3 regions of the Lysinibacillus sp. FW12 genome follow, and region 2 is predicted to be linked to each of the others. Evidence: riboswitches for the same ligand, from Rfam matches in the RefSeq annotation. Region 2 holds a riboswitch; each other region holds the start of a gene.
What was found. A riboswitch is a leader RNA that binds a small molecule or an ion and turns the genes downstream of it on or off. The one in region 2 is predicted to bind S-adenosylmethionine.
Positions count from the first base shown of each region.

Region 1: linked by a shared signal. The riboswitch ahead of SJW71_RS21810 (MetQ/NlpA family ABC transporter substrate-binding protein) and the one ahead of SJW71_RS03435 (bifunctional homocysteine S-methyltransferase/methylenetetrahydrofolate reductase) in region 2 are both predicted to bind S-adenosylmethionine.
Region 3: linked by a shared signal. The riboswitch ahead of SJW71_RS10950 (Na+/H+ antiporter NhaC family protein) and the one ahead of SJW71_RS03435 (bifunctional homocysteine S-methyltransferase/methylenetetrahydrofolate reductase) in region 2 are both predicted to bind S-adenosylmethionine.

Region 1 covers NZ_CP139094.1:4,253,869-4,264,289, reverse strand. The annotation lists gene SJW71_RS21835 (CaiB/BaiF CoA transferase family protein) at 12-1,208, opposite strand; gene SJW71_RS21830 (alpha-hydroxy acid oxidase) at 1,205-2,365, opposite strand; gene SJW71_RS21825 (enoyl-CoA hydratase/isomerase family protein) at 2,380-3,159, opposite strand; gene SJW71_RS21820 (methionine ABC transporter permease) at 3,170-3,841, opposite strand; gene SJW71_RS21815 (methionine ABC transporter ATP-binding protein) at 3,834-4,859, opposite strand; gene SJW71_RS21810 (MetQ/NlpA family ABC transporter substrate-binding protein) at 4,952-5,782, opposite strand; SAM riboswitch class I at 5,872-5,977, opposite strand; gene SJW71_RS21805 (PPC domain-containing DNA-binding protein) at 6,100-6,603, shown strand; gene SJW71_RS21800 (pyridoxal phosphate-dependent aminotransferase) at 6,644-7,813, opposite strand; gene SJW71_RS21795 (carbon-nitrogen family hydrolase) at 7,910-8,704, shown strand; gene SJW71_RS21790 (PucR family transcriptional regulator) at 8,756-10,324, opposite strand.
Region 2 covers NZ_CP139094.1:655,616-666,036, forward strand. The annotation lists gene SJW71_RS03420 (SEL1-like repeat protein) at 1-1,129, shown strand, start outside; gene SJW71_RS03425 (protoglobin domain-containing protein) at 1,678-2,970, shown strand; gene SJW71_RS03430 (protoporphyrinogen oxidase) at 3,157-4,551, shown strand; SAM riboswitch class I at 4,651-4,750, shown strand; gene SJW71_RS03435 (bifunctional homocysteine S-methyltransferase/methylenetetrahydrofolate reductase) at 4,839-6,686, shown strand; gene metH (methionine synthase) at 6,679-10,110, shown strand; gene SJW71_RS03445 (GNAT family N-acetyltransferase) at 10,192-10,421, shown strand, end outside.
Region 3 covers NZ_CP139094.1:2,150,113-2,160,533, forward strand. The annotation lists gene SJW71_RS10930 (class I SAM-dependent methyltransferase) at 1-527, opposite strand, end outside; gene SJW71_RS10935 (ketopantoate reductase family protein) at 1,104-2,135, opposite strand; gene SJW71_RS10940 (acetoacetate decarboxylase) at 2,277-3,017, opposite strand; gene SJW71_RS10945 (LysR family transcriptional regulator) at 3,148-4,032, shown strand; SAM riboswitch class I at 4,701-4,808, shown strand; gene SJW71_RS10950 (Na+/H+ antiporter NhaC family protein) at 4,948-6,183, shown strand; gene SJW71_RS10955 (VanZ family protein) at 6,267-7,688, opposite strand; gene SJW71_RS10960 (hypothetical protein) at 8,125-8,289, shown strand; gene SJW71_RS10965 (cold-shock protein) at 8,764-8,964, shown strand; gene SJW71_RS10970 (spore germination protein) at 9,213-10,421, shown strand, end outside.

The sequences.
Region 1 (10,421 bases), 1.0 Mb from region 2:
GAGAAATCACTTTATTTCGAGCCAATAATTTTTGCTGCTCTTAACTGTTGCATGTCTTCATCGGTAATATTCAAAGCTCGTAATATTTCTTCATTATGTTGTCCTAAAGTAGGAGCTGCACTTGTTAGCTGACCAGGTGTTTGTGAGAACTTAGCTGGGAAGCCTAATGTACGCATTGGTCCTGCAGTTGGATGGTCATAGGACAAGACCATGCCTCGCTCTAAAATATGTGGATCATTCAATGTTTGATCATAGGAGTAGATAGGACTTGAAGGTACACCATGTTTATCTAAAAGTGCTAGCCAGTAAGTCGCTTTATGCTTCACTAATTCGCTCTCAATTTCTTTCTCTAGTACTTTCACATGTTGAGCACGAGAATAGTTAGTGGCAAAGAGAGGATTGTTTAACCAATCAGGTCGGTTGACAACCTTAGTCGCAAAAATCTCCCACAGTTTTTGATTACCTGCACCTACTAAAATATAGTCATCCTGTGTTTTGAAGCCTTGATAAGGAGCCGAAACACGATGAGCAGTGCCTGTCCGTTCGGGTAACACGCCTTGTCCAAAGTAAGCAGCCGCCTCCCAAACAGTCCATGCAAGTCCGGACTCTACTAAAGAGACATCTATATATTGCCCCTCACCACTGCGCAGCTTATAAATATAAGCCATCAAAATCGATTGTAATGCTGTTTGAGCAGCAGCAATATCATTGACGGCAAAGCCTACTTTTACAGGTCGGCCTTCCGCTTCGCCAGTCATATGCATTAAGCCACTTAATCCTTGGGCCATAATGTCATAGCCACCTTTTTGGCTATAAGGACCTGTTTGACCATAACCTGAAATGGAGCAATAAATAAGGCCAGGGTTGATGTTCTTTAAAGTGTCATAATCAATGCCAAGCTTTTTCGTGACACCAGGTCGATAGTTTTCTACAAGGACATCTACAGATTGAATAAGCTCTTTGAATAATGCTAGTCCCTCAGCCGTTTTTAAATTGATACAAACGCCTTTTTTATTGCGATTGACCATCATATACATATGGCTTTCTTCACTAATAAAAGGACCCATTGTACGTGTATCGTCGCCATTAGGATATTTTTCGATTTTGATTACTTCCGCGCCCATATCTGCTAGGACCATTGTGCAATAAGGACCAGCTAATATTTGGGATAAATCAACAACTCTTATTCCCTTTAATGCCTGTTTCATTTATCTTCAGTCCCATCATTTTTGACTAATGTGATGTTACGTAACCCCTTGACTGAGGTCACACCAGCTAACGCGATGGAAACCTTTAGCTCATCATAAAGATTGGTCATCACTTTCTCGACACCTTGTTGTCCATTAAGAGCTAGTCCATAAACAAATGGACGTCCAATCGCAACAGCATCTGCACCTAAAGCAAGTGCTTTTAGTGCGTCCATACCACGGTACACACCGCTATCTAAAATAATCGGAATTTGTCCATTTACTGTCTCTACAATAGCAGGAAGGGCATCCAGAGAACCGATCACACCATCTAGTTGACGACCACCATGGTTGGAAACAATGATGCCATCGATGCCATTGTCGATTGCTAACCTTGCATCTTCAGCATGTAAAATTCCTTTCAATAATATTGGAAGATTAGTGCGTCGCTTTAACTCTCGAACATGTTCCCAATTGAGTGTGGGGTGGAAGACATTTTTCAGAACCCCCTGTACATAGGACTCAAATGAATCATCAGGCAATGAGGCAGTAAAAACAGGATCATTCATATAATTTCCTTTTGCATAGCCTAGCTTTAGTGGTGAAAATTGGTTGCGCACATCTTCTTCTCGCCAGCCAAGCATTACCGTATCAATCGTTAAAACGATTGCTTCAAATCCAGCTGCCTCTGCTCGTGCAGCCATACTATACGCAATTGCCTCATTTGTAGACCAATACAATTGGAACCATTTTGTTGCTGTTGGAGCAGCTTCGGCAACTTCTTCAAGCGCATAAGTGGAAACTGTACTTTGAATATATGGAATATTTAAATGTTGGGCAGCACGGACAACGGCAAGCTCTCCCTCATCGTGAACCATACCATTCATGCCAACTGGAGCAAAAAGCAATGGAGTTGGGTAGGTTTTACCAAACAAATGAATCGACGTATCAACATTAGAGACATCATTTAAAAAGCGGGGTACAATGGAGTATTTTTTAAACGCTGCACGATTGTTGTGTAAAGTTTGTTCACCCCCAGCACCTGAACGTATATAGCCGAAGGGTCCAGCTGCTATTTTTTCTGCAACAGCCTTTTCTAGGTCAGCAAAGCAAATGGGAAAGGGGGCTTGTGCAGTAATATTCTTTAACAGTAGATCGCCATCAGTCGTGTTTGTCATCGTAACTACCTCACTTATTTATTGAAAATAGGCTTTCTTTTGTGTAAAAAGGCTTGAATGCCTTCGTTATAATCGTCTGAACTAAATGAATCAAGAACGGTTTGGGCCAGTTCTTCGTTCTCTTCGTTTTCACCATCTACAATCGCCTGAATGATTTTTTTAATGCCTGCATTTGCAACGGATGATTTACTTAATAGATGCTCTGCAAAATGCAATGTGGCATTTTCAATATCCTCTGGCTCATGTAAGGCTGTGATTAAACCAATGCTTTTTCCTTCTTCCGCTGTAAAAATGTTGGCTGTATATAAAATTTCCTTTGCCTTGGCGACACCCACAATATTGATTAAGCGTTTAGTGCTTTCAAGATTATAGACAATACCAATATTGGCTGCCGTAATACCAAGCTTACTATTCGGTGTGGCCAATCTAAAATCACATGCGTTTGCTAACTCTAAGCCACCGCCAATCGCTAAGCCCTGAATCATTGCAATGGTAGGGTGCGGAAATTTATAAAGCGCATCAATGGCTTTTAAAGCTATATCGTTATAGGCTTTGGCATTGTCAGCAGCATAACGAATATCTAAAAACTCACTAATATCTGCACCTGATGAAAAGGCAACTTCATTGATACCGCGAACAATTAATAGCTTAATAGAAGGATCTGTACGTAACTGCTCAAGCTGGTCTACTATGGCTTGAAACATCGCCCTCGATAAAGAATTACGTTTATCAGGGCGATTTAACACTAACGTTGCGATATAGCCGTTTTTTTCTACGTAAATTTCAGTTGTCATCGTCATTCTCCTAGTCTTTCTTTAATTTCGCAGCAAAGCGGTTGCCGATGGATTGTATGCTTTGAACAAGGATGATTAAGATAAAGACAGTGGCATACATAACATCAACCTCATAGCGTAAATGACCATAACGGTAGGCAAGGTCACCTAATCCCCCTGCCCCCACCATTCCAGCCATTGCCGTAGCGCCAATTAAGCCAATTGTGGCAATCGTTAAGCCTAAAATAATCGATGGGCGTGCTTCACGTAATAGGACATGCCAAATAATATGGCGACGTTTTATGCCCATTGCTGTATAAGCTTCTACCACACCTGAATCCACCTCTAAAAGAGCAGATTCCATTAAGCGTGCAATATAAGGAGCTGTATAAACAACTAGTGGGACTATAACACCTTTAACACCAATCGTTGTACCAACAATTAATTTGGTAAATGGTAAGATGAAGAATAATAAAATGATAAATGGAACAGAACGAATAATATTGATGATGAGATTAAAAAGCTGATAGATAATTTTATTTTCAAAGGATTGACCTGGTCGTGTTAAAACGATTAATAGCCCTAAGGGAATACCAATTAGAATGGAGAAGAGTAGCGAGATTCCGACCATTTGGAATGTTTCGATAATTGATTTTCCAATGACATCTGACCAATCTGAAAAGAAGCTTTGAATACTACTCATTGAATTCGCCTCCTAATTCTTCTACCGCAACACCATTTTCTGTAAAATAGGTTAGGGCCTTTTGGACGATATGGGTTTCTCCATGTAAATGCACCACGATGTTCCCAACAATGCCGTTTTTTAATTCAATAATATTAGCTGTTAAAATATTCGGTTGCACATCGTACACCTTCGTGACTTCTGCTAGTAATGGCTTACCCGTACTTTCACCAAGGAATGTTAAACGAATGACACTTCCTGAAACGTTTAACTGCTCAATGAGTGAAGGGGATAAATTACGCTGAGAAATTGTATTTAAAAACTTTCTAGTAGTAAGGTGCTTCGGTTTTGCAAAAAGCTCAATAGCAGTACCAAACTCCACGACCTTACCTGATTCGAGAACAGATACCTCATCACATATTTTCTGAATGACATTCATTTCATGTGTGATGAGTAGGATCGTAATGCCTAACTCGCGGTTAATTTTTAACAACAATTCAAGGATGGCCTCGGTCGTTTCAGGATCGAGTGCACTTGTTGCCTCGTCACTAAGTAAAATCTCTGGCTCTTGTGCTAAGGCACGTGCAATAGCAACTCGTTGCTTTTGCCCACCAGAAAGTTGATTAGGATAGCTATCCAGTTTCTCTGTTAATCCTACAATTTCGGCGTATTTTGCTACACGGTTTTTTACTTCCTTGTCGTTATAGCCTAGTAGTTTTAAAGGCACGGCAATATTGTTGTAAACTGTTGCAGTTTTTAATAGATTAAAATGTTGGAAAATCATTCCTATTTTTTGTCGTGTTTGACGTAATTCATTTAGCGAAAGGGCTGTAATGTCCACATTGTCTATCAGTACTTTTCCCGAAGTAGGACGTTCCAGTAAATTGACACATCGAATAAGTGTACTTTTACCAGCACCACTATAGCCGATAACCCCATGAATTTGTCCCTTTTTCACATGAAGATTGATTCCATCCACAGCTTTAATGATCCCTTTTTTCGTCTTAAATTCTTTCGATATATTTTGTAATTGAATCATACGATATTGCTCCTTTCTCGTCCTTCTAAAAGTGAGAATCTGCTCGTTTTCTCATGAGGAATACGGCAGATTCTTCTGCTAATAGAAGCATATTACCAGCTAGGAATCACAGAACCTTTGAATTCTTCTTCAATGAATTGACGTACTTCCTCAGATTGGTAAGCCTCAACAAACTTTTTAATGGTTGGGTCGTTTTCATTTTCAGCACGTACTACAATGTAATTCACGTATGGTGAGTCAGTAGATTCTAATAGAATAGAGTCTTCTTTAGGATTAATGCCGGCTTCTAGTGCGAAGTTTGTATTAATGGCTGCTACATCTACTTCACTAAGCTGTTTAGGAATTTGAGCCGCCTCTAGTTCAATGAACTGTAAATTCTTTTTATTTTCTTCAACGTCACGGATAGAGGCTGTTAAGTCTGCACCATCCTTTAGCTTAATATAGCCAGCTTCTTGTAAAACAAAGAGGGCACGGGCCCCATTTGTTGGGTCGTTCGGTAAGCCAAATGTGGCACCATCAGGAATATCATCAAATGATTTATATTTTTCAGAGTAAATACCCATTGGATTTAAAATAGTTTTGCCTACTGGTACTAAATCTGTATCGTGATCTTTATTAAATGTGTCCAAGAAAGGCTCATGTTGGTAGCTGTTTGCATCGAGATCGCCTTCAGCTAACGATGTATTTGGTAAAACATAATCAGAAAACGACTTTAGCTCAACTTCTAAGCCTTTTTCTTTTGCTACTTTAGCTGCTACTTCTGCAATTTGCTCGTGTGGACCAGAAGTGACACCAACGACGATTTTATTTTCATCGATTGCCTCAGCTTGACCTTTACTATCTTCTTTAGAGCCACAGCCTGCTAGAGCTGCTACTAATGTAAGACTTGCTAAACCTACTAAAAATTTATTTTTCTTTTTCATGAAAATGACCTCCAAAATGTTTTTATCGGTTTTTTGAAAATAAAAAAACTCTCTTACAAACTAAGAGAGGCTCATGAAAAAGACGTCCTCTCTTATCTATCAAACGAAATTCGTTTGCAGGATTTAGCACCTTCCTTTTAAAAAGGAGGTTGCCGAGCTTCATAGGGCCAGTCCCTCAGCTACTCTTGATAAGAGATTTATAATATTTTTTTGTAATTCCGATAGAACTAATATAATTTATGGGGTATAGTAAGTCAATAAATATTTTTAAAATTTTTTATATTATTATAATTTTTTGTTATGAAAGAGGGAGAACAATGTCTGTAAGAGTAAATTATGGAATTGGTTCATTTGGCAAGGTTATTAGTGCTCGTATTCTAATGGGGACAGACATCATGGAAGGAATTGAGGCGCTCTGTGAGGAGAATCAAATAGAGTCTGCTACAATTGTAAGTTGTATTGGGAGCTTCCAAAAAAGTAGCTTTGTTTATTTAGTACCTGATGAAACATCGCACATTAAAGTCCGTTTTAGTGAAGTCATTGAAAAAGAGGGACCACTCGAATTTATTCAAGGATCTGGTGTTGTCTGTAAACGAGATGGAGGATATGAAACACATTTCCATGGTTCGATGAGTGATCAATGGGGTGTAGTATCAGGTGGACACTTTCTGAAAGGTAGAAATCCCGTTATTACAGCGGACATTGTACTGGCTGAGATTCAAGGCGTTCAGCATATTCGTAGATTGGATGAAGAAACAGGCCATATACAATTTTATCCGCTAGAGCAAGGTTTAGAGCTACCAAGAAAAATCGAAAAATAGCATGCCCTGTAGAGAATGTATGCTACAGGACATAGTAGTATTAAGCGGTAAATAATTGTAATTGTTCAATTCTGTGAATGGCTTCACGTAAGCGTTCCTCGCTGACAAGTAAGCCAACACGTATATACCCTTCGCCATATTGACCGAAGCCATTGCCTGCGGCTACTGCAATATCAGCTTTTTCTAGCAATAAATCAGCAAATTGTTCACTAGTGTAGCCTACAGGTACAGGAAGCCAAGCAAAAAAGGAGCCCTTCGGAGCCGTAACTTGCCAGCCAATTCTTTGAGCTTCTTCAATTAATACATTTCGACGACGTTCATAAGTAGCCCTTAGTTCATCTGCACATTCTTGAGAAGCTGTTAGTGCCACTGCTGCTGCTTGCTGAATTGCAGGGAATTGACTACAAAACAAATGATCTTGAACGAGATTAATAGCCGCAATAATATCGGCGTTACCAACGGCGAAGCCTATACGCCAGCCAGCCATATTAAAGGTTTTCGATAGTGTATACATTTCAATACCAATGTCTTTTGCACCCTCTGCCTGTAGGAAGCTAATAGGTTTATTGCCATCAAATCCTATTGCCCCATAAGCAAAATCATGTGATACGATAATATTATGTTCCTTGGCAAAGCGAACAGTCTCTTCGAAAAATGCCAGTGTTGCTGTACCACCTGTAGGGTTATTCGGGTAATTTAAATAAAGTAGCTTGGCTTTTTCTTTCACTTCATTAGGTAATGCATGATAATCAGGTAAGAAATTATTTTCAGCAAAAAGTGGCATAACCTCAAAATTTACATCACCTAATACTACACCTGATAAGTAGTCTGGATAGCCTGGGTCCGGTAATAGCATGGTATCACCAGGGTTTAATACGGCTAGAGGTAGCTCAACAAGACCTATTTTTGTTCCGCCAAGAATTGCTACCTCCGTGTCGGGATTTATATCAACATTATATTCCCGTTTGTAAAAATTGGCAGCTGCCTGGCGTAATTCGGCGATACCACGAAACGGCGAATATTTGTGATTTTGAGGATTGTCTGCTGCTTCCTGTAATGCTTGAATGATGTGAGGTGGCGTCGGTTGGTCGGGATTACCTTGCCCGAGATTGATGACATCACGTCCCTCCTCTAGGGCACTGTTTACTTTTTGGACGAGTGCCGCAAAAAATTGGGGAGGTAGTTGCTGTAGTTTTTTAGAGAATTCCATGCATGATCACCTTTTTCAGAATATAATAATTATTATTGAAGAATATGAAGCAAATAGTATTACTTTTTCTGTTAATTGTCTAGAGGAGGAATAGATATGAAAATAGGTTGTATTCAATTAAACGTTGGCTTTGGCAAAGTAGAAGAAAATTTTGCCCGAGCAGAAAACAAGATTCGAGAAGCGGCAGAACAAGGTGCAGAAATCATTGTGCTACCTGAAATGTGGAATACAGGCTATGCACTAGAGAAATTGCCTGACTTAGCAGATGTCAATGGTGAGCGAACGAAAGCCTTTTTGGCACACTTAGCGAAGGAACTTGGTGTACATATTGTAGGTGGCTCCGTATCAATAAAAAAAGGCGATAAATTTTATAATACGATGTATACATTTGATTGCCAAGGAGAGCTTGTAGGGGAATATAGTAAGGCCCATCTTTTCCGTTTAATGGACGAGCATCTTTATTTAGAAGCAGGGGATGAAATGAATCGTTTTGCTTTAGGAGATATTGAGGCTGCTGGTGTCATTTGCTATGATATTCGTTTCCCTGAATGGTTACGTGCCCACGCCTTACAAGGAGCAAAGGTATTATTTGTACCAGCACAGTGGCCGACACCAAGGATTGATCATTGGAAAACGCTACTACAGGCTCGTGCGATTGAGAACCAATGTTTTGTCATCGCAGTTAATCGTATTTCAAAAAAGGTAGAAAACTTTAATGGGCAATCTATGATTATTCAGCCTTGGGGTGAAGTACTTTGGATTGGTGCTGAAGATGAAGAAGTAGCGGTCATTGATGTAGACTTTTCTATTGTCGATGAAGTACGCGGAAGAATCCCAGTTTATGACGATCGTAGACCTGGACTATATCAGGATGTTGTTGTGAAAGGGTAGTGAAGAGGCACGCTCAAAAGGGAAGACAACCTGCTGAGCGTGCCTACTTTTTTAGACCTTCTCCTCAATTAATGAATTTGCCAATAGCATAAACTCAAGTGTGATGCGGTTATGTCCTTTCATAAAATTTTTACCTAATAAACCTTCAAGCTTTTTTAATCGGTGATAGAGGGTTTGACGAACAATAAACAACTGATTGGCTGTTTGTTGTTTGGAGCCATTTGTTTGTAAATACACCTGTAATGTTTCGAGTAGCTTACTATTATATTTTTTATCGTACTCAATCACTGGCTGAAGATAGTCGTAAATTACTTCCTGTAAATTCACCTGCATTTGTAGCTTATAAATTAAATGATATAAATGCAGATCATCATAAAAAAAGGAGGAAGTTTGTACTTTACGGCAAATATATAAGGTTTCTATGGCTGTTTGATAGCTTTTCGGAATTTCCTCTACGTTACAAACGACTTTCCCAACGGCTACTTGAAAGCCTTGTGTCTGTTGCTTCTTATAAAAATCAGTTTTAGGAAGTGTAGAAAAGATGTTATTTAATATGTCACGAGTTGCTTTGCTGTCTTTTGTATGAAGTAAAATAAAAATAACATAGCTCTTTCTTTCAAATAAAAATGGGATGAAGCCATGCTGTTCAAAGAGATTTCGATAATAGAGTTTACTATAGACGATATCTTCCTGTGCTTTCGGCAATGTATGGGGAGAGGCTAAAATAAAAATAGTTCCACTAGATTGTTGATAGCTTGAGTAATGTGTATCAATAAATTTAAAGATTTCCTCCTTAGAAAGTTTTTGATCAATCCAATCTGCTAAAATGGTTGCATCCTCTATATTCTTCTTTTCCTCGATATAGAATTCCCGCATTAATAGTTGCGCTAATGCCGTTGCTGTACGATCTAATATTAATAATTCAAATTCTGAGAATAGCCCATCTTCTCGATAGAGTGTTAGGTCTGCATAATGTTCATCAAAGATGAAAATAGGCTCATGTTTAAATTGTGGTGCAGATTTGTGCAATGTTTCTAATTGCTGCCGTTTTTTGTGTCCTATATTAGGATAAAAGATAGGCTCTCGCTCTTTAATAGCAAACATGATTTGTGTCTTTAATTCGTTATACATATTTTGCAAAATATCGTCTGTGTTCTGTCCTAAGACTGCATTTTTGTTCAATGCCTGTGAGTAAGATTCTAGCGAAGAAATGAGTAAATATTGCTTATTGATAATTTGGCTATGTAAATCCTGTGTAATACGAACAAAAGGAACTGCCTCATGAAAAACAATAATGGGAAACTGATGATAGTTAGCAAGTGCTATGATTGCTTCAGGAACTGTTTGAATATAGGAGCCATACTCAATACAGAGAGCGGCACATTTTTTTTGAATAAGGGCTTCTACAAATGCCGCAAAATCCTCAATGCTATGCTGTAGACTAATTCCTGTTGTTAATACTAGTTCTTCACCGACCAAAAAATCATCAACTTGCACGATTTCAAGAACATGTACCCATTTGACAATCCTTGATAATCCCTCGTAACCTGCTACAACCTCTGCCTTTTGAAAATATTTATTTTCCAAAACATCTAGTACTTTTAGTTGAAATGGACTCAATTTAGCTCCTCCTTTTGACATGATTAAATTAAAATGATTTTCTATAAATTCTGTTTAATGTTGTGTATTTTCTTATAAAATAGCAATTATTTTATTT
Region 2 (10,421 bases):
GAGGCTATTAAAAGAACAGCAGCAACGCCATTTACAAATTGTCCAATCAGAACAATACCAATCAGTGCAGGAGAATGTATTAACATTGTTAGCGGAGTATGACGATGTGTTGCGTGAGGCCATACCACAGTCAATCTATATACTTGTTTGGCAAATTTCCTCGCTAGAAAAGCTAGCAAATCGTATAGAAGTAGTGGATGATGTGCTTGATATTATAGAATGGTACTTCCACCACCAAAATAATGAACAAGTTGCTATTTCAGAGGAAGAGGATTTGGATCATGAGGTCATGATTGATCTATATAAAGAGGCGGTTGAAGAACAGGACGCGGATGCACAGTATCAACTAGGTGAATATTACAATGCTAGGGAAGGTAATCATTTTCAGATCGAAAAATCATTGAAATGGTTTGAGTTAGCTGCGACTCAAGGGAATGCCGATGCACAATATATGTTAGGTAATTTTTACTTTGAAGGAATTGGAGTAGAAGAAAGTCATTCGATGGCCTTTTTATACTATGAAAAGGCGTCAATGCAGGGACATGCGGATGCTGCCAATAATTTAGCGGATATGTACTTTAATGGTGAAGGAGTAACGAAAGATTATACATTAGCAAAAAAATGGTTTGACTATGCTGCTAAAAAGAATGTACCAGAGGCCATGTTTACGCTAGGGATTATATATGAGCAGGGGTTAGGCGTGACTGTAGATATGGAGGCAGCATTCAATGCCTATAAACAATCTGCAGAGGCCGGTTATGTAGAAGCACAATATCTTCTTGGTGGAATTTATTTAGAGGGACGCCTAGGCCAAACGAAGGAGGTAAACCGCGCACTATTTTGGTATGAACGAGCTGCAGAACAATATCATGTAGATGCTTTTTATGATTTGGGGTATATATGGAGTAATGGGCTTGCAGGTATACGAAATATTGAAAAAGGCATTCATTGGTTTAAACAGGCTGCCCTTCAAGGGGATGCAGAGGCCAAGTTACAGCTAGGGCATATGTACAATAAAGGTGAAGGGATAGCTAGAAATCTGAAAGAGGCCATCAAGTGGTATGGACTTGCAGCAGATGCAGGCATTAAAGAAGCTTCGGAAATATTACAGGAACTTAAAAGTTTGTAAATTTTGTGTTAAAAAATATAGTGTCTTTGAATTATTTATACATCTGATTAACATGAAACTTTTGGTATATGAATAAACCTTTTAGTAAGTATATAGTTTTAGTTGTTATAAGGGTAAAAATTATTAATATAGTGAAATTTATAGGGTGCCAGAAGAAATTTTAAAAAAATAAGCATAATAATCAAGAAATCGGGTAAAAAAAGCTACCAATTAATAGTGTGGTAGCTTTTTAATTGTTTTTTAAAGTGAATTTACTGTAGGGACTTTTTATACATTTTATGTAAAATATTGGGTGGTTAAAAATTGACAGCAAATTATAAAATGATTAAGGTATATGAGTGATTTTGAAAAGGTACATATGCAAAAATCTACTGTTTGTCATTCATAGTGTTTGAAAGGGAAGTTTTTTTCAATAAACTTGGAAAAATGTATATGGTTATGCCAAGACGTTATGGATAGGTATTTTTTCATTAATCTATCAATATGTTAAAAGGTATTTGATGTTTCTCGGCCTGCTGAAAGTAAACAGAATGAAAGAGGGAAGTTGTGTGATTTTTCAAAAACAGAGAAAGACGAAGGTATTGGATCTACAGCAATACACAGTGAAAATGGATTTGTCTAATCGCCAATCAATGGCGAAGCAAATTGAAATGCTGAACTTAACGGAGCAAGACTTACAATATTTAAAGGCTTTCCAGCCATATGTTATGGACAATGTAGATCACATCGTAAACCGCTTTTATAACATGATAGGAACAGAGCATCATTTGGTAGATATTATTAGTCAACATAGTTCTGTAGAAAAGCTTAAAGTAACGTTACGGAAGCATATTATCGAAATGTTTAATGGAATAATTGATGAGGAGTTCTATCTAAGGCGTGTAAAAATTGCGAAGGTACATGTCCACATTGGACTAAGAACACAATGGTATATTTGCGCATTCCAAGATTTATCTATTTCATTTATTGATTTAGTTGAAAAAAATATAGAGTATCCTTATGATCAGTTCAATACAATAAGAGCTATATCGAAAATTTGTAACTTTGAGCAACAGCTCGTCTTAGAAGCTTTTGAAAATACTGTTGAAGAAATGAAAGAAAGCATGGAGCATGAGAGAGTCGCAATTGAACAACAAATTGTACGTTCTTCTGAAGAGCTTGCCACAATCTCTCAGGAAACCAATCATTCTTTTTGCTGTCTCAGCAAGCAGTCTGATGAGATTAAAAAATTGGCCAAAAAATCGCTTGATGTATCGACTTTAGCTGAAAATGAAGCACTTGCAGGACGGGAACGTTTAAAAAATCAATCACAAAATATGCATAATATTATTCATTCACTTTATGATATTGAAGAAAATATAGAACAATTATCAGGTATGTCTAGAGAAATGGAGACAATCATGAGTGTTGTTACTACTATTGCGAATCAAACTAATCTGTTAGCTTTGAATGCAGCTATTGAAGCGGCTCGAGCTGGAGAGGCGGGAAAAGGATTTAGTGTAGTAGCAGACGAAGTTCGAAAGTTATCTATTCAAACAAAAGAATCGGTAACAGCGGTTGCTTTGTTATTGAAAAAAACAAGCGAACGGACTGAGAAACTAGAGTATTCTTTGACGAATATTCAAGGAGAAGTAGCGTCTGGTGAGGAAAATATGTTGCAAACAGAAGGCCAGTTTACGAGTATACTAGATGCCATGACTGAAGCAAAAGAACAAAATGATTGCATGGCAACAAAAATACAAGCAATCGTAGGTATATTAGGTGAGTTAGGGACATCATTTACAGAAGTAACGAATTCGGCAGAAAAATTAGCGACCTTTGCGCAAAATTTAAAAGTATAGACGGTTAGTATTTACTACAATGTATTAGGCGTAATTAACACTATAGTACCTATTAATATATATGTTGGCTAGAGCTATCTCCTAAAGGGATAGCTCTATTTTTGCTAAATTTGTAAAGGGTTGAATGCAATTTTCAATGAAAATAGGTTTATACTGTAGAAAGAACTAATAATAGGGGCGGTTTATATGAAAACAGTTGTTGTATTAGGTGGCGGAATTACAGGATTATGCACAATGCATTACTTACAACGTCAAGTGAAGGAGAATAATCTAGATGTTCGTCTAGTACTTGTAGAGAAAAATACATATCTAGGTGGTAAGTTACATTCGGCATATGAAGAAGGATTTATTATGGAAACAGGTGCTGATTCTATTGTCGCTCGCCATAAAGGTGTTATGGAGCTAGTGCAGGAGCTTGATTTTGAAGATAATCTAGTTTATAACGAAACCGGCATTTCTTATATTTACACAAATAATGAACTACATGCTATTCCAGCTGATTCTACATTTGGTATTCCAATGAGCTTGGCATCCTTAGAGGAAAGCACATTAATATCAGAGCAAGGAAAGCAGGAAGCATTAAAGGATTTGACATTACCAAACAAAGGCTTTACAAAGGAAAGTTCAATTGGCGAGTTCTTAACCTACTATTTAGGAGAGGAACTAGTAAAAAACCAAATTGCACCAGTTCTAGCAGGTGTGTATTCAGGTGATTTACATCAGCTTTCAATTGCTTCTACTTTACCGTATTTAATTGATTATAAGAATGATTATGGAAGTATCATTAAAGGTTTTGATGCGAACCGTGAGCAATTTGTTAAAGCTGCCAATAAAAAATTTATATCATTTAAAAATGGTTTAACTTCTTTAATCGATCGACTTGAGCAAACATTAACCAATGTTGAAATTATCAAGGGTGTCGCTACTTTACATGTTCAAAAACAGGAAGACCGCTATACAATTTCATTAGCAAATGGTGAAAATATCGGAGCAGATTATGTTGTGCTTGCACTACCGAATGAAGCTGTTCAAAGCCTCATGAAGGATGAATCATTAAACCGTTATTTTAATCAATTTACTACTGCGTCAGCCATTACCATATACTTAGGCTTCGATGTACCAGACGCGAAATTGCCAGCAGATGGAACGGGCTATATTGTCTCTCATAATTCTAACGTTACTTGTAATGCAGCAACTTGGACAAGTCGTAAATGGAAGCATACATCGAGAGACAATAAATTACTTGTACGACTCTTCTATAAGAGTATTAACCCAGCGTATGAACAACTACGTACCATGACTGATGAAGAATTGGTAACCGTTGCTTTAGAGGATGTTCGAAAGAGCTTGGGAATAGAAGAGGATCCAACCGTAGTAAATGTAACAAAATGGATTGATCAAATGCCTAAATACGACTTAGCTCACAGAGAAGCGTTACAAGGGTTGCTTCAGGAACTGAACAAAAACTATCCAAATTTAGCTATAGCAGGCTGTTCATATTTTGGTGTAGGTATCGGAGCTTGCATTCAAAATGGGAAAAAAATTGGTGAGGAGCTTGCAGAGGAACTATCCAGTTTCTAAGATTTTAAGTTAAAAATTACTTTGTTACGTGAAATACTCTTGACTCATTCGTCAGTAAACGATATGATTCTTTTAATTATTTAAAAAATTCATACTTAATTCTTATCAAGAGAAGCAGAGGGACTGGCCCATTGAAGCTTCAGCAACCAACTTATTGTCAGGTGCTAAATCCAGAAGACCGTTGAGTCGAAGATGAGAAGGAACAACAATGCTGAATCGTTAAAGCCTTCTTTTTTATGAAAGAAGGCTTTTTATTATACAGAGACATAGGAAGAGAGGCTAGTTTTATGGGATTGCTTGAGAAGTTAAACACGCATGTATTGACGGCGGATGGTGCAATAGGCACAGTTCTTTATGGCTATGGATTGGAATATTGCCATGAGGAAATGAATGTGCAGAGACCAGAGTTAATTGAAAAGATTCATAGAGAATATATTGCGGCTGGTGCTGACATCATTCAAACGAATACGTACGGTGCAAATGCCATCAAATTAGCTCGCTATGGATTAGAATCACGCGTTCAACAATTTAATGAAGCAGCTATTACAATTGCTAAGCGAGCAGCTGCAGATGGAGGTCAATTTGTTTTAGGGACAATAGGAGGTATTCGTGGTATCCGAAAAAGTGATGCAACACTAGAGGAAATATTAGCGACTGTAGAGGAACAAGCAAGTGTTTTACTTGCAGGAAATCCAGATGGCCTCTTACTTGAAACCTATTATGATTTTGAAGAATTAACTGCAACATTAAAAATGTTACGTGCAAAAACAATGTTACCAATTATTGCACAAGTATCTATGCATGAGCCTGGTGTTTTACAAAATGGAATGTCTTTAAATAATGCTTTGCATGAGCTAGAAACACTTGGTGCAGATATCGTTGGTGTCAATTGCCGGCTAGGCCCACATCATACAATACAAGCATTTGAAGGCGTAGAACTTCCTGAAAAGGCATTTATGTCAGCTTATCCGAACGCTTCACTTCTTGACTTAGAAGATGGGCGTGTCGTTTATGAATCGGAGGCTGATTATTTTGGTCGAGCAGCAGTAGAACTACGTGATCAAGGGGTACGCTTGATTGGGGGCTGCTGTGGTACGACACCAAAGCATATAGCGGCAGCAAAAAAATATTTAGAGGAGTTATCACCCGTTCATGAAAAGCATGCGAAACCTGAAAAGATTGAGATCGTTCGAGAAGCAGAGCCTCCTAAGTATGAGCCTCTTCATGAAAAAGTAAAACGTGAACGATCTGTCATTGTAGAACTGGATACACCTAGACATTTAGAAATTGATGGATTCCTTGTAGGAGCAAAACAATTGTATGATGCTGGCGCAGATGTAGTCATGATGGCAGACAATTCTCTAGCCTCTCCTCGTATTAGCAATATTGCAATGGGAGCATTGTTGAAGAATACACATGGCGTACGTCCTCTAACACATATTACATGTCGAGATCGTAATTTAATCGGTCTGCAATCACATTTAATGGGATTAAATGCTTTAGGAATTCATGATGTCTTAGCTGTTACGGGTGATCCAACAAAAGTTGGGGACTTCCCAGGTGCGACAAGCGTTTATGATGTATCCTCGATGGAGCTAATCCAATTAATTAAGCAGTTAAATGAAGGGGTCTCTTTCTCTGGTAAACCCCTTCGAAAAAAAGCAAATTTTTCAGTGGCTGCTGCATTTAATCCAAACGTTCGTGTGTTAGACCGTGCTGTGGCACGTTTAGAAAAGAAAATCGAACATGGTGCAGATTATTTTATTTCACAGCCCGTGTATACGAAGGAAAAAATTGTGGAAATTTACGAGGCAACAAAGCATCTACAAGCACCGATATATATTGGGATTATGCCCGTTACGAGTTATAAAAGTGCAGAGTTTTTACACCACGAGGTGCCTGGCATCAAATTATCAGAAGATGCCTTAGCAAGAATGAAGGCTTGTGGTGAAGATAAAGAACGTGCAACAGCTGAGGGTATTGCCATTGCAAGGGAATTAGTAGAGGTGGCTGCGCAATATTTTAATGGTATTTACCTTATTACACCTTTTTTACGCTATGATGTGACACTAGAGTTGATGAAATATATTGAGCAATTGGATGAACAAAAAAAAGGAGTAAGTATACATGGCTAAGCACTTGATTGAAGAGCAATTAGAGAAACGTATTTTAATTCTTGATGGCGCAATGGGAACAATGCTACAAAATGAAAACTTATCGGCAGATGATTTTGGTGGAGAGGAGCTCGATGGGTGTAATGAAAATCTTGTGCTTACTAGACCTGATGTTATAGAGAAAATTCATCTTAAATATTTAGAGGCTGGCGCAGATATCATTTGTACGAATACATTTGGTGGAACTCCTCTTGTGTTAAATGAATACGATCTGGGTGCAAAAGCGGAAGAGATTAATAAACGTGCAGTTGAAATTGCTCGCCAAGCGGTGGATAAATTTACAACATCGGATTGGCCGCGATTTGTAGCTGGAGCTATGGGACCAACAACAAAAACATTATCCGTAACTGGCGGTATTACATTTGATGAGCTCGAGGAAAATTTCTTTATCCAAGCGAAGGCCTTAATTGAGGCAGGAGCAGATGTGCTGTTATTGGAAACAAGTCAGGATATGCTGAATGTTAAAGCCGGCACATTAGGGGTAACACGTGCTTTCGCGGCAACTGGCAAGGAACTTCCCGTTATGATTTCAGGAACAATTGAACCGATGGGTACGACACTCGCAGGACAAACGATTGATGCCTTTTATATATCTATTGAGCATATTAAACCATTATCAGTTGGCTTAAACTGTGCGACAGGACCAGAGTTTATGACGGATCATATTCGTTCATTAGCAGAGCTTTCAACAGGCTATATAAGTTGTTATCCCAATGCTGGCTTACCTGATGAAGAAGGCTGTTACCATGAATCGCCAGAATCTTTATCGCAAAAATTAAAAGGCTTTGCAGAAAAGGGTTGGCTTAATATTGTAGGTGGTTGCTGTGGAACAACTCCAGCACATATTGCAGCTATTCGTGAAGTTTTAAAAGGTGAAAAACCACGACAATTACCAGAAAAAACGCATGGTCATGCGGTATCTGGTATCGAACCATTATTGTATGACGATTCCATGCGTCCATTATTTATTGGAGAAAGAACGAATGTTATCGGCTCCCGAAAATTTAAAAATTTAATCATTGATGGAAAGTTTGAGGAAGCAGCAGAGATTGCACGTGCGCAAGTTAAAAATGGTGCCCATGTTATTGATATTTGTTTAGCAAACCCAGATCGTGATGAATTAGAAGATATGCGTGGCTTTATGCAGGAGGTTGTGAAAAAAGTGAAGGTTCCTCTTGTGATTGACTCAACAGATGAAAAAGTCATCGAGGAGGCGCTAAAATTTTCGCAAGGGAAAGCCATCATTAACTCTATTAATCTGGAAGATGGCGAGGAGCGATTTGATGCCGTATTACCACTTGTGAAAAAATACGGTGCGTCATTAGTTGTTGGTACAATTGATGAAAAAGGTATGGCGGTTGATCGTCATCGTAAGCTTGAAATTGCTGAACGTTCCTATCAACTTTTAACTGAAAAATGGGGTATTGCACCAGAAGATATTATTTTTGACCCATTGATGTTCCCAGTAGGAACTGGAGATGAGCAGTATATTGGATCTGCTCTCGAAACCATTGAAGGGATTCGACTAATCAAAGAAAAAATGCCGCAAACATTAACAGTTCTAGGTGTAAGTAATATCTCGTTTGGCTTACCGCCAGTGGGCCGAGAAGTACTGAATGCTGTGTATCTCTATCATTGTACAATTGCTGGTTTGGATTACGCTATTGTTAATACAGAGAAGCTAGAGCGATATGCTTCCATTCCTGAAGAGGAAATAAAGCTAGCTAATGACTTGCTGTTTAATACAAATGATGAAACCTTAGCCGTATTCACAGACTTCTATCGTGACAAAAAGAAGGAAAAAACGGAAGCCGATATACCAAAAACGGTTGAGGGTCGTTTAGCTTACTATATTCTAGAGGGTACGAAGGAAGGACTAATAGAGGATTTAGATGCAGCCCGTGAAATCTTTGAGACACCTCTTGATATCATTAATGGTCCTTTAATGGAAGGTATGGCTGAGGTAGGTCGATTATTTAATGATAATCAACTCATTGTAGCAGAGGTTTTACAATCAGCGGGTGTGATGAAGGCTGCCGTTGCCCATTTAGAGCAATTCATGGAGAAGAATGAAGAGAGTGCTGGGAAAGGGAAAATGGTACTTGCTACCGTCAAAGGAGATGTTCACGATATTGGGAAGAACCTTGTGGATATTATATTAAGTAATAATGGCTATAAGGTTGTAGATCTAGGCATTAAAGTAACCCCTGCCCAATTAATTGAAGCAATTCGCAAGGAAAAACCAGACTTTATCGGATTATCGGGTTTGTTAGTAAAATCAGCGCAACAGATGGTCATTACTGCTCAAGATTTCAAAGAGGCAGGTATTGATGTACCTATTTTAGTGGGTGGAGCGGCACTTTCTCGACGCTTTACTGAAACAAAAATAGCAGATGAATATGATGGTCCTGTAATTTATTCAAAAGATGCAATGCAAGGCCTAGAGCAGGCCAATCTTTTAATGGGAGAGGGGACGCGTGCCAATTTCTTAGCTGAAATCGCAGAATCTCGCCAAAAACGTTTAGAGGCAGATGAAAAACGAGCTGCTCGACCTGTAAAAGAGGTAACGATAAAACCTGCACGAACAGTCAAAGAAGCAGCTGTATATTTACCAGCAGATTTACGTCGCCATGTAAAAAAAGAATATGCTGTATCACATTTATATCCATATGTTAATATGCGGACATTGCTAGGACATCATTTAGGCTTGAAAGGGCAAGTTCATCAACTGCTTGAAGCGGGAGATTCTAGAGCTACAGAGCTAAAAGAATTAGTAGATGATTATTTGAAAAGTGATTTATTAAAGCCTTCAGGTTTGTATCAATTTTTCCCTGCCCAAGCGGATGGGGATGATGTCGTTGTTTATGATCCTGCTGATAGTAAAACAGAAATTGAACGTTTTACTTTCCCGCGCCAGCAGGTAGAACCATTTTTATGTCTTGCTGACTTCTTAAAAACAGTAGAAAGCGGTGAAATGGACTATATTGCACTCATGGTAGTAACTGCAGGAAAAGGAGTGATGGCTACAGCACGCCAGTTAAAAGAGGACGGTAAATTCCTCGAAAGCCATGCACTACAATCGACTGCACTAGAATTAGCAGAGGGCTTTGCTGAACGTATGCATCAAGAAATTCGTGACCAATGGGGCTTCCCTGACGCGACAGATTTCACGATGAGAGATCGGTTTGCAGCAAAATATCAAGGGCAACGTTTTTCATTCGGTTACCCTGCTTGCCCTAACTTGGAAGATCAAGAGAAGCTGTTTGGCTTATTAAAGCCTGAAGATATTGGTGTTCATTTAACTGAAGGCTTTATGATGGAGCCGGAAGCATCTGTATCTGCGATTGTTTTTGCTCATCCTGATGCTCGCTATTTTAATGTTTAAGGGTGTAATATAATAACATTCTGCTGATGATTATTTTTAAACATTGAATGTGTGACCAATTTCGTTAAGGAAGTGAGCAACATGATTCGATTCATGGAAGAACAAGATATACCTGAAGTTTTGGACATCTATAATGATATTATTTTAACAAGCAAGGCAGTCTATCGATATGAAATACAATCTTTGGATGAAAAAATACAGTGGTTTAAGGAGCAGCAGGCACTAGGAAATCCTTTGCTTGTTTTCGAGGAAAATGGGATGATCGCTGGCTTTGCTACCTACAGTCAATTCCGTCCATATCCCGGTTACCA
Region 3 (10,421 bases), 1.5 Mb from region 2:
TGCTCAAAGAGGGGTTGAGATTGAAATTGTTTAGTAAAATCCATTGAAACAAAATGAAGATGCTTCATTGGTGGAAGTGATGCTTCTTGTAATCGTTTCTTCTTAAAAGCCTGGGTTGTAGGATGATCAACCTCAAAAATTTCTACAACTGTTTCTAACTGAGGATGACGATAAGGAAAAGTATCCAAGCCAGCGCCTAAAATTACATATTGCTCGATACCAAGCCGGATTTCATGATGCAAGACATTTTCGTTGTATGCTGCACGTGCCAAGGGAGTAGGAGCGAGTTGAATTTGCGTTATCCATTTTACTAAATTTTTTACATTGTCTTTAGTTGGTATAGCCATGTCCTTGTTAAAGAAGTCGATGCCTTGTATCAGGTGATCTTGAATACTTTGAAACTCTTCAGGTGAGATTAACTCTTTTGCTACATAATCATCAAAAATTTTCGGTGTATCCATTTGACTATGATAAGCTCTACTAAAGGCAGCTATTAATGAAGTGATACTAGATTGCTGTTTATTCATATTAACACTCCTCAAAAAAATAGGATTCCCCTGGCCAGGAGAATCCTATTATACAAAACAATATTTTAAATGTAAATTTTAGCATAAAATAATTTTTTTGTCAAGTTTTCAGTACTTTGATTATACGAGAGGGGAAGATAGATCATACTATAAAATTAAATAAAAAATTTTAAAAATAAATGTAACTTTTTTAACTAACAGCCGTCTAACTTATTAGTAGAATACAAAAAAACTAAAGTAAACGAGTAATATTCACTTTTCACAAAAGGGCCAGGATCACATTTTCGTGATTTCCTGGTCTTTTTGTGTAGGGAGACCCATTTTATTAAAAAAATATGAAACCTTTAGGCTGTTCATTCGTATTATAATGTGAATCAAAAGCTAAGCAAAAATTTAGTTAGATTCACTTTCACTTAAAAGGCTAGGACTTACAGCATGTTGTAGGGTCTAGTCTTTTTTGTATCATTGTTCAGATTTTGTTCAGAACAATATGTTAGTCTATTCAAGAAGATTTTCATAGTCTTTACCTAAACGCAAAATGACCAGCACTCTGTGAAGAGTGACTGGTCATTTTGTTTAATGATGATTAACTAGTTCAGCAAAGAATGGCATGTTTGTTTCAAAATTAGTAACGGTCTGTAAATCTTCTGCCTGTTTTACTAATTGAACGACAAGGTTATTAAAAGGTGTGGCAACACCCAGCTTTTCGCCAAGCTCCGATACTACTCCATTAATATAATTTATTTCCGTTTTACGTTTTTTCTCTAAATCCTGTAGCATACTTGCTTTAAGTAGTTTAGAGGATGCCATCAATTGTTGGAAGGCTTTGACACGTTCAGGGATATCATGAGCCTTTTTCACTTCTAATGAAGCTATATCGAAGCCATTCATTTTGGCAAATTGTACTCCAGCAGCATGCCCCACTTTTATCGTTTCATCCGCAATATGCACGGCGCTAATACTACTCGTCTCATGATCAAGAACGCCACCAAAATTCGTATTGAGCGCGGCAGAAAGACCACTAAAAGCATTGTTAATTAATAGTTTAGACCACTTTGTGCCAACTAAATTGTCTGAGATGTGTGTGCCACCTACAAGATTTAAAATTGTTTGTATTTGTCTAATTCTTTCTGTTGTTTCTCCATTTAATTCACCAATTTGAAATGCATATTGTTTGAAGTGGTTATATTCTGTTGTCAAACTAGATATGCCCGGTTGAATGAATGTAGCACCAAACTCAACTGATCCAGCAATCACACGATTTCGCCCTACAATTGCAGCGACTTTTTCTTCTGGAATCCCATTTTGTAAAGAAAGAACGACACTTGTTTCATTTAAAAATGGTAGTAAGCCTTGTAAAACCGAGTCATTATACAATTGTTTTGTTAACAGTAAAACTAAATCATAAGTTCCTGACATATTTTTAGGCGTAATGGCTTTTACTTTCACTTGAAAGTCAGTAGTTCCTGTTATTTTTGCCCCTGATTGATTCAATTCGTCTACATGTTCTTCATAAACATCAATTAATTCGACATCTTGTCCACCGGCAGCAATATATGCACCAGCGATTGTTCCTAAAGATCCTGCTCCTAAAACGGCGATTCTCATCTAAATGCCTCCTTGGTTTATTTAATTATTCAATAAGCTTAGCTATTTGTATTTTGTCACGTTGTTTCTCCAATAGCTTCATCTGCATAGTTCCATACGGCTTCATTGCTTGATTAGATAATGTATGGATTAGTGTTCTTTCTATTTTTCAGTTAAATAATCGTAGACAACAGTAGGTGATGCCAACGATAGTTCTGTGACAATATGGGAAGCTGATACAACTTCTAACACTGGTAAATCAGCCATTGGGGCAAGTGCATGGGCAAAAAGTTCAAGTCTCGCTGGACCTGACCATGCTCCCAGTATTTTAATATCCGTAATTTCACTTCTCACTAGCTCACAAATTCTTGGTCGTCCATCATAACCAGGCATCTTTTTCAACATATAATTGGGTTTGATAATTTCTTTCAGTGCCTCTTGATGATCCAGTGGGAAATGTTTATATCCCATTGTTGCATTAGCCACTCTTAATGAACCATAATCTAAGAGACCAACTAATGTATCAGAATCTACAAATAAACTAGGCTTACCTAATTTTTTAGGATACGCAGCAATTTCTCTACCAGAGGCAATGGCGGGGAAACTATCAACATACATTGCATGTAAATAATCACCTTCTTCACCATCCATGCTAACAGGAATGACCTGACCACACTCTGTATAAGAACCTAGCCCTGTTACATCTGGCATTTTCATGATTTCAAATTTGACAAAGGGCTCCTTCACTTCCAATGGTTCTGGAACAATTTTCTTAAGTTTTTCCATATCCGTTTTATAGACGATATTTAAATATTCACGGTTATAAAAGCGATAAGGTCCAATGGGATAAGCACCTGCATCCAACGGTGTTGTGAATTGTCTCATTACTTCATCTTTTCTCATGAAAAACCACCATTCTTTCAACTTTGTCTTCTTACAATAACTACTTTAATGCGGATTTTACATTGCGTCTAATACATAATAAGATATAAATATATTTATTTAGATAAATGAATTAGGGGGCTTAAGCGAAATGGAACTTTTACAATTGAAGTATTTTCAAACAGTAGCAAATACAGAGCATATTTCGAAGGCGGCTCAACAGTTAAATATTGCACAGCCATCCTTAAGTTTGACTATAAAACGTCTGGAGGATGAACTAGGCACAAAATTATTTCATAGAAAAGGAAGAAATATTGAATTAAGTGCTGCAGGACAGATTATGCTCAAGCATGTTAATAAGGTATTTATCGAACTAGAAAATGCAAAAATGGATATTCAATCACTTGATGAAATCAATGCTCGTACAGTTAAAATAGCCATATCAAATACCCGATTTCTCGTTGGACTAATTAGTCAATATATTAATGATTTTCCTCATGCCAAAATTCAACAGGGAATTGAGACAAGGGATGATATACGTATAAATTTAAAGAGAGGGGATATTGATCTGGGCATAGCAGGCCCTCCAATCATTGATGAAGAAATTGAAACCTGTGTGCTTGTGGCAGAGGATGTAGTACTTGTGTTGCCTTCTAATCACCCATTGGCTGGTCAGTCAGAGGTTGCTCTAGCTAAGTTTGCAAATGAATCCTTTATTTCCTTAGCCAACAATGCAGAATATAGTCGTTTTACAACGTCACTTTGTGAAAGAGCGGGATTTATGCCTATCAAAAACTATGAAGTAGATTCAACCCTTCTGGCAGAAATTATCCAGCTGGAACAGGGTGTAGCCTTGTTGCCCATATCGGTTTGTAGAAAGTTTAATTTACATTTTGTAAAAATAGCTAATATGAATCCAACGTATACAGTAGGTCTGTCCTGGGTAAAAAATTCCATTTCGTCAGCTGCCGTTCAACAGTTACGGGACTTTATTATTACTTACTTTAACGAAAATAATGAGCACTACAAAATTTAATACCTTTGAAACGGGTTCCTGAAATGCTCGAAAAAACATAAAAATTCCCTAAAATTTTGTTGGAAAATATTTTAACTTGTTCATTGCCTCAACTTAGCGTAGTATTATAACGAATCAAAACTAAGTAAGTTAGTAAGATTCACTTTCACAATAAAACCAGGCGTTCTTCTTAGAAGAGCACCTGGTTTTTTGTTAGTTGCACAATAAGCGACTTGGGATTATATTCTATTATTTAGCAGGCAAATACCCGCGGAGTAAGGTGAAATACCCGCGGAGCAAGGTGAAATACTCGCGAAGCAAGGGTAAATACCCGCGGAGCAAGGCTGAATACCCGCGGAGTAAGGTGAAATACTCGCGAAGCAAGGCGAAATACCCGCGGAGTAAGGTGAAATACCCGCGAAGCAAGGCGAAATACCCGCGGAGCAAGGCTGAATACCCGAGGAGTAAGGTGAAATAACCGCGAAGCAGGATGAATACCCGAGGAGCAAGATGGAATATCCGCTATCGGCGTTATTCAGTAATACACAAAATCAGCTACAATAAGCAGATTTCTTCTAAGATTAATCGGAAAATCTATGTACGTATAGAAGTTAAAGAAAAAACTTGTTGCAAATATTAATTTTTTATTTTAATCTTTTAATATTGTGTCAAAAAAATAATATTTTTTCTTCTTATCAAGAGAGATGGAGGGACTGGCCCGATGAAATCTCGGCAGCGGAACTTAGTCATTAAGTTACTGTGCCAAATCCAGCAAGAAATGACTTGATAGATAAGAGGTGTATTTTCAATATAAGGCCTCTTCTTGTTCATTCAAGATGAGGCCTTTTTTTATGGAAAAAGGCTGATTTTAATTTTTTTGGAGGTAAAACAGTGAAGAAAGAGAATCCATGGGCGCTGATCCCATTTGTTGTTTTTATGATATTATTTATTGGTTCTGGGGTTATTACAGGTGATTTTTATGCCTTTCCTGTCATTGTTGCTATCACCATTGCAGGTGCTGTGGCTCTAGCCATGAATCGAAAAGAATCGTTTACGAAAAAAGTTGATATTTTTTGTCAAGGTGCAGGGAATTTAAATGTCATGATGATGGTTATTATTTTTCTCTTGGCTGGGGCCTTTTCAGAGGTTGCAAAAGGTATGGGGGCAGTAGATTCCACTGTTAACTTTGCTTTATCGGTCGTTCCGCAAAACTTACTGGTTGTGGGCTTGTTCATCATTGCCTGTTTTATTTCCCTCTCAATGGGTACATCCGTGGGAACGATTGTTGCATTAGCTCCAATAGGCGTTGGAATAAGTGATCTTACAGACCTTTCTATTGCTTTAGTGATGGCGGCTGTTGTTGGTGGCTCAATGTTTGGTGATAATTTATCCTTTATTTCAGATACAACCATTACTGCCGTACGTTCACAAGGCGCACAAATGAAGGATAAGTTTAAGGTTAATTTTTGGATTGTATTGCCAGCAGCGATTGTAACGAGCATTATTTTAGCAATCATTTCAATGGGTGAAACAGCACAAGTGGCGCATGTAAGCTATAGTTGGGTTAAAATTGTACCATATGTTTTAGTGATCATTTTAGCGTTATCTGGGATGAATGTTTTCCTTGTGCTGGCACTAGGGATTGTCCTTGCTGGTGCTGTTGGCTTAGTAGATGGTAGCTATCACTTGATGAGCCTTCTGCAAACGATTGGAGAAGGCATGTCCGGTATGTATGAAATCGCCTTTCTTGCCATATTAATAGCTGGAATGGTAGAGGTTATTAAGTTTAACGGAGGCATTGACTTTTTGCTGCACCTTGCGACAAGTAGAATTAAATCGAAAAAGGGTGCTGAATTCGGCATTGCTAGCCTTGTGGGTTTAACGAATTTATCTACTGCTAATAATACAATTGCGATATTAATTGCTGGGCCACTTGCCAAAAATATTGCTGAACAATATGACATTGAGCCAAGAAAATCCGCAAGTATTTTAGATATTTTCTCCTGTACAGTCCAAGGGCTTCTGCCGTATGGGGCTCAATTCCTTGCTGCCGCAAGCGTGGCCAAAATATCACCAGTAAGTATGCTGCAATACTCGATCTATCCCATTCTTATTGGTATTTGCGGAATGATAGCTATTTCTATCGGATACCCTTCAAAAAAGAAAGCCTAAAGCTCAAATAAGACCAGCAAAGCAAAATTTTAGCTTAGCTGGTCTTTTTCATCTCTTAAAGTAATGGTTTAGATTTAGAAGGATTACTTTCTTGCCTGTATTAGTGTAAACCAGTTGTTTCCGTTTAATGTTCCAGAAACGTTGTATACTGGCTGATAGAAACCTTTTGTGTCATACATATACGTTAGCTCGATTAATTCAATTTCAAGCTGATCGTCTTTTTTTAGAACCAGCTCTTCTTCTGTAACGAGTGCATTATACTTTATTTGAGGAAATTCTCCATTCTTTATTTGCTCATATACTTCAGCAGGGGACAAGATATCTACTTCCCGTGTAAATTGATTTCTTTGAACATTATAGGCTAATGAATATGCACGTCCATCTTGTGTAAGATCAAGAACTACATCCCCATACCAATAGTCGACATTTAAATCGGGACGATCTGGAAGATTCCATTCAAATTCCCCGTTTTCCAGTACAGAAAACTCTGCTTCTTGAGGGAGGATAGAAAGTTCGTCCATCAATGCCTTCGCCTTATCAATCAAGTTTTCCTGACCAGTCGATGTCGCTTGCTGCGAATAATTATTCGCTGTTAACGACCAATTCCCCATTGAACTTATAAATAATGTATATTGCATACCTGCTTTGTCTTGCAATAAAATTTCTCGGTCGTCTTTATAATTCTTTGCACTCAACTCCGATAACCCTAATTTATCTTGCAACAATGTTTCAACTTCTTCATTATGAATAATTTTTTTATAAACGGGCGCAACAGTAGGGTTTGAGTCTAATTGCAATGAAGTAGATACATGAACACCTGACATATTGGATTTTGTATAAGCGTTTATTGGCAGATGTCCAAATTCTTGTTGAGCATATACCAATGACATCCCAATAAAAATCAATCCCATGATAAGAGGGATAGCCAAAGTTCCAACAAGACTTTTTATTTTTACTTTTTTGTGATGAACAATAGAAGCCCCTAGTCTGTATAATTGGTATCCGATAACCCCACCAAGTGAGTTGTTGAATAAGTCATCAAGCTCGAAAATCCCTGCTCCTGTAAGTGTTTGGTATGTTTCAATTGAAAGTGTAGCACATACGACTACAAGGAAAAGCATCTTAAAAGCTTTAAATTTAGAGAAAAGTAAGGGTAAGAAAATCCCAAGCGGCACAAACATTAATATATTAAAAATACAATTTTGAAGATCACGTAACGAGTATTTTTTCCAGGCATCGATATAACCACTGAATGGTTGAAGATTCATCTCTAGGAAATGAGAAGAACCACGTCCAATAATCGTTAGCTCACATACAAATACGATATACCCAATGAAGAGTGCGCCAAGCATCATTTTAGTAATACTTAGTTTTTTTCGTTCGGATGGTTGTTTTTTATAATAAACGAAATAATAGAGGGCAATAAGCAAAAACTCAATGCCAATAATAATGATGACGGGCAACATTAAAATTCGAATATTAATAATAATTTCTGTTACTCCCAAGATAAAACGCTCCCAACTAATTGATTCTGTTCATGGTCCACACACATAAAACATGTGTTGACTGTCGACCTTCATTATTGTAAATGGCAATTATTAATAATTATTGAGAATATTTATGAAGATTTCTTAAGATTTTTTCATCATATATGGGGAGAGGGGAGAGGGGAGAGGGGAGAGGGGTAATCGAACACCTATTTTATAGAAACGTCAAATGAGTGTTTTTATTTTAATAGTGACATTTATATTAATAAAGGTTTAATGAAATCATAGTATTCAAATAATATTTTCCTAGGCCATTATGTATATTTATCAATGATTTATAAGGCTTCAGTTGTAGTGTCTTGTCAGTCCATATAATCAAAAAGAGTATAAACAATTGTCAGAAAATATCAATATACCCTATAATAAAATAAAAACTGAGATAAGAGGTGAACTTATGGGGAAACCAGTAGATTACAATCTATTTCCGGGTTATCAAAAAACACATAATTCCAGACTTGATGAACTAAAAGAAGAATTTATCGAGGAACAAGAAAAAGCAAAAATAGATGGACATATATTAGAGTTTGAAAAAACTTCATCTGAAGAATTGTCTCAATAAGCATCTTTAAAAGAGATGCTTTTTTCTTTGCTTCAACAGGTGAAGAAATAATTTAGGGTCACCGGGCTTTAAAGTGACCCTAAGTAACAAATGGGGAGGCTGTGACGGTCAACTAGCGTCACAACCAAATAAGTGCGTGCGATACACTCCCTATTAATTTGTGTAAAAAAAGGCTACTTATACAAAAAAATGTCCCTTTTATGTTGTGAATTTTTAGTCAATCACTTTAATTAGACAAGATCAAAGGTTTTAACCAAATTGGTTTCCAAGACCAAATTTAAAAAAATTTACGTTTGGACTAGACAAATATAATTTTTTGTTATATAGTTAAGTTAATAAAATCGTGCGTAAACAAACAATGAATTCACATATTACAAAGAGTATTCGTTTTTTGATTAATACTTTTTGTAGTATGTGTTTTTTTTTAAAGTATTATGATTTTATTTAATAAGTTTAAAATGGAGGTCATTGATTATGACACAAGGTACAGTAAAATGGTTTAATGCAGAAAAAGGTTTTGGCTTCATCGAAGTAGAAGGCGGACAAGACGTATTCGCTCACTTCTCAGCAATCCAAGGTGAAGGTTTCAAATCACTTGAAGAAGGCCAAAAAGTTGAATTCACAGTAGAAGAAGGCCAACGCGGACCTCAAGCTGCTAACATCGTAAAACTTTAATTCTTAAATGAATGAAGAAAGAAAACCACTTGTTATAGAGTGGTTTTCTTTTTTATTTCAGAGAAATTTGTTCAGAAATTGTTTAGTAAGATGTGTTAAATTTTAAATGTCATCGTAATTCAAGCCCGTTGCCTTAATTGGCAATGGGTTTTCTTATTTTATTTATATATATAGCTTTCATTTTTTAGCATAATTACATGAAGAACAGATAAACTAAAAAGAAAATTGAGCAAAGGGGGATCGTTTGGATGGACGAGGCAGCTTGGCAAATAATTGCTAAACTAAAACAGGAAACTTACGAAGTAGATGATGTTAAATTTAAAATGACTTCTACTGAAGAAGGAGATGTGACGGTTATTTACTTTTCTTCTTTAGTGGAAAAGATGACCATTCAAACGATGGTTTATATCCCTTTAGCCAATAATATTAAACAAATACATCAAATTTCTGAATATGTGGATTCAAAGAAAATTAGTGAAGCTGTCAAAAAATTAAATGCGGGGCAAACGCTTTTATATTTTCATGAAACGAACGGATTGGTAAGTGTTGATACTTATAGTGCACCGACCAGGGCAATTGCCAACACAGAAACAGAATCAACTGTTATTGGCCCACAGGATGCCTTTACTGAATCGTTAGAAACGAATATTTCTTTACTGCGTAGGCGCATTCAAAGCCCTATGCTAAAAAATGAAAACCGTATCATTGGTTCCGAGGCAAATATAAAAATTTCTATTATGTATATGGAAAACATAGTCAATGAGAAAAATTTAGAGAATTTAAGAAATCGAATCGATCAAATTGATTATCCTTTAATTACTGATGTCTCAGTCTTGAAACAACTAATTGAAGACAATCCTTTTTCACCATTTCCACAATATTACATGACCGTAAGACCCGATAGTGTTTGTCGCTATTTAATTGACGGCAGAATTATTGTTTTTCTAGACAATAGCCAAACTGCGATTGTTTGTCCAACATCATTTTTTGAGATGTTTGTGTCGGTTGAGGATTATTATAACCGATGGACGACGGCTTCATTATTAAGAATGTTACGCTTTTTTGGCTTTTTCCTTACAATCATGATTACGCCGATGTATATATCAGCCTTAACTTTTCATCCGGAAATTTTACCATATGAATTATTGTTAAATCTTCAGGAATCGAGGAGTAAAGTTCCATTTCCGCCTCTTATAGAAGTGTTGTTTATTGAACTGATCGTTGAAGTTTTACGAGAAGCGGGTTCTCGAATGCCGACAAAGGTAGGGCAAACAATCGGTATCGTTGGCGGTATAGTTATTGGAACAGCTGCAGTGCAAGCTGGTCTTTTAAGTAATATTCTTATTGTATTAGTAGCTACATCAGCGTTACTATCCTTTCTTCCCCCTATATTTTTAATGAGTAATGCAAGTCGATTTGTACGATATATTTTTATCTTATCTGCCGGACTGTTTGGC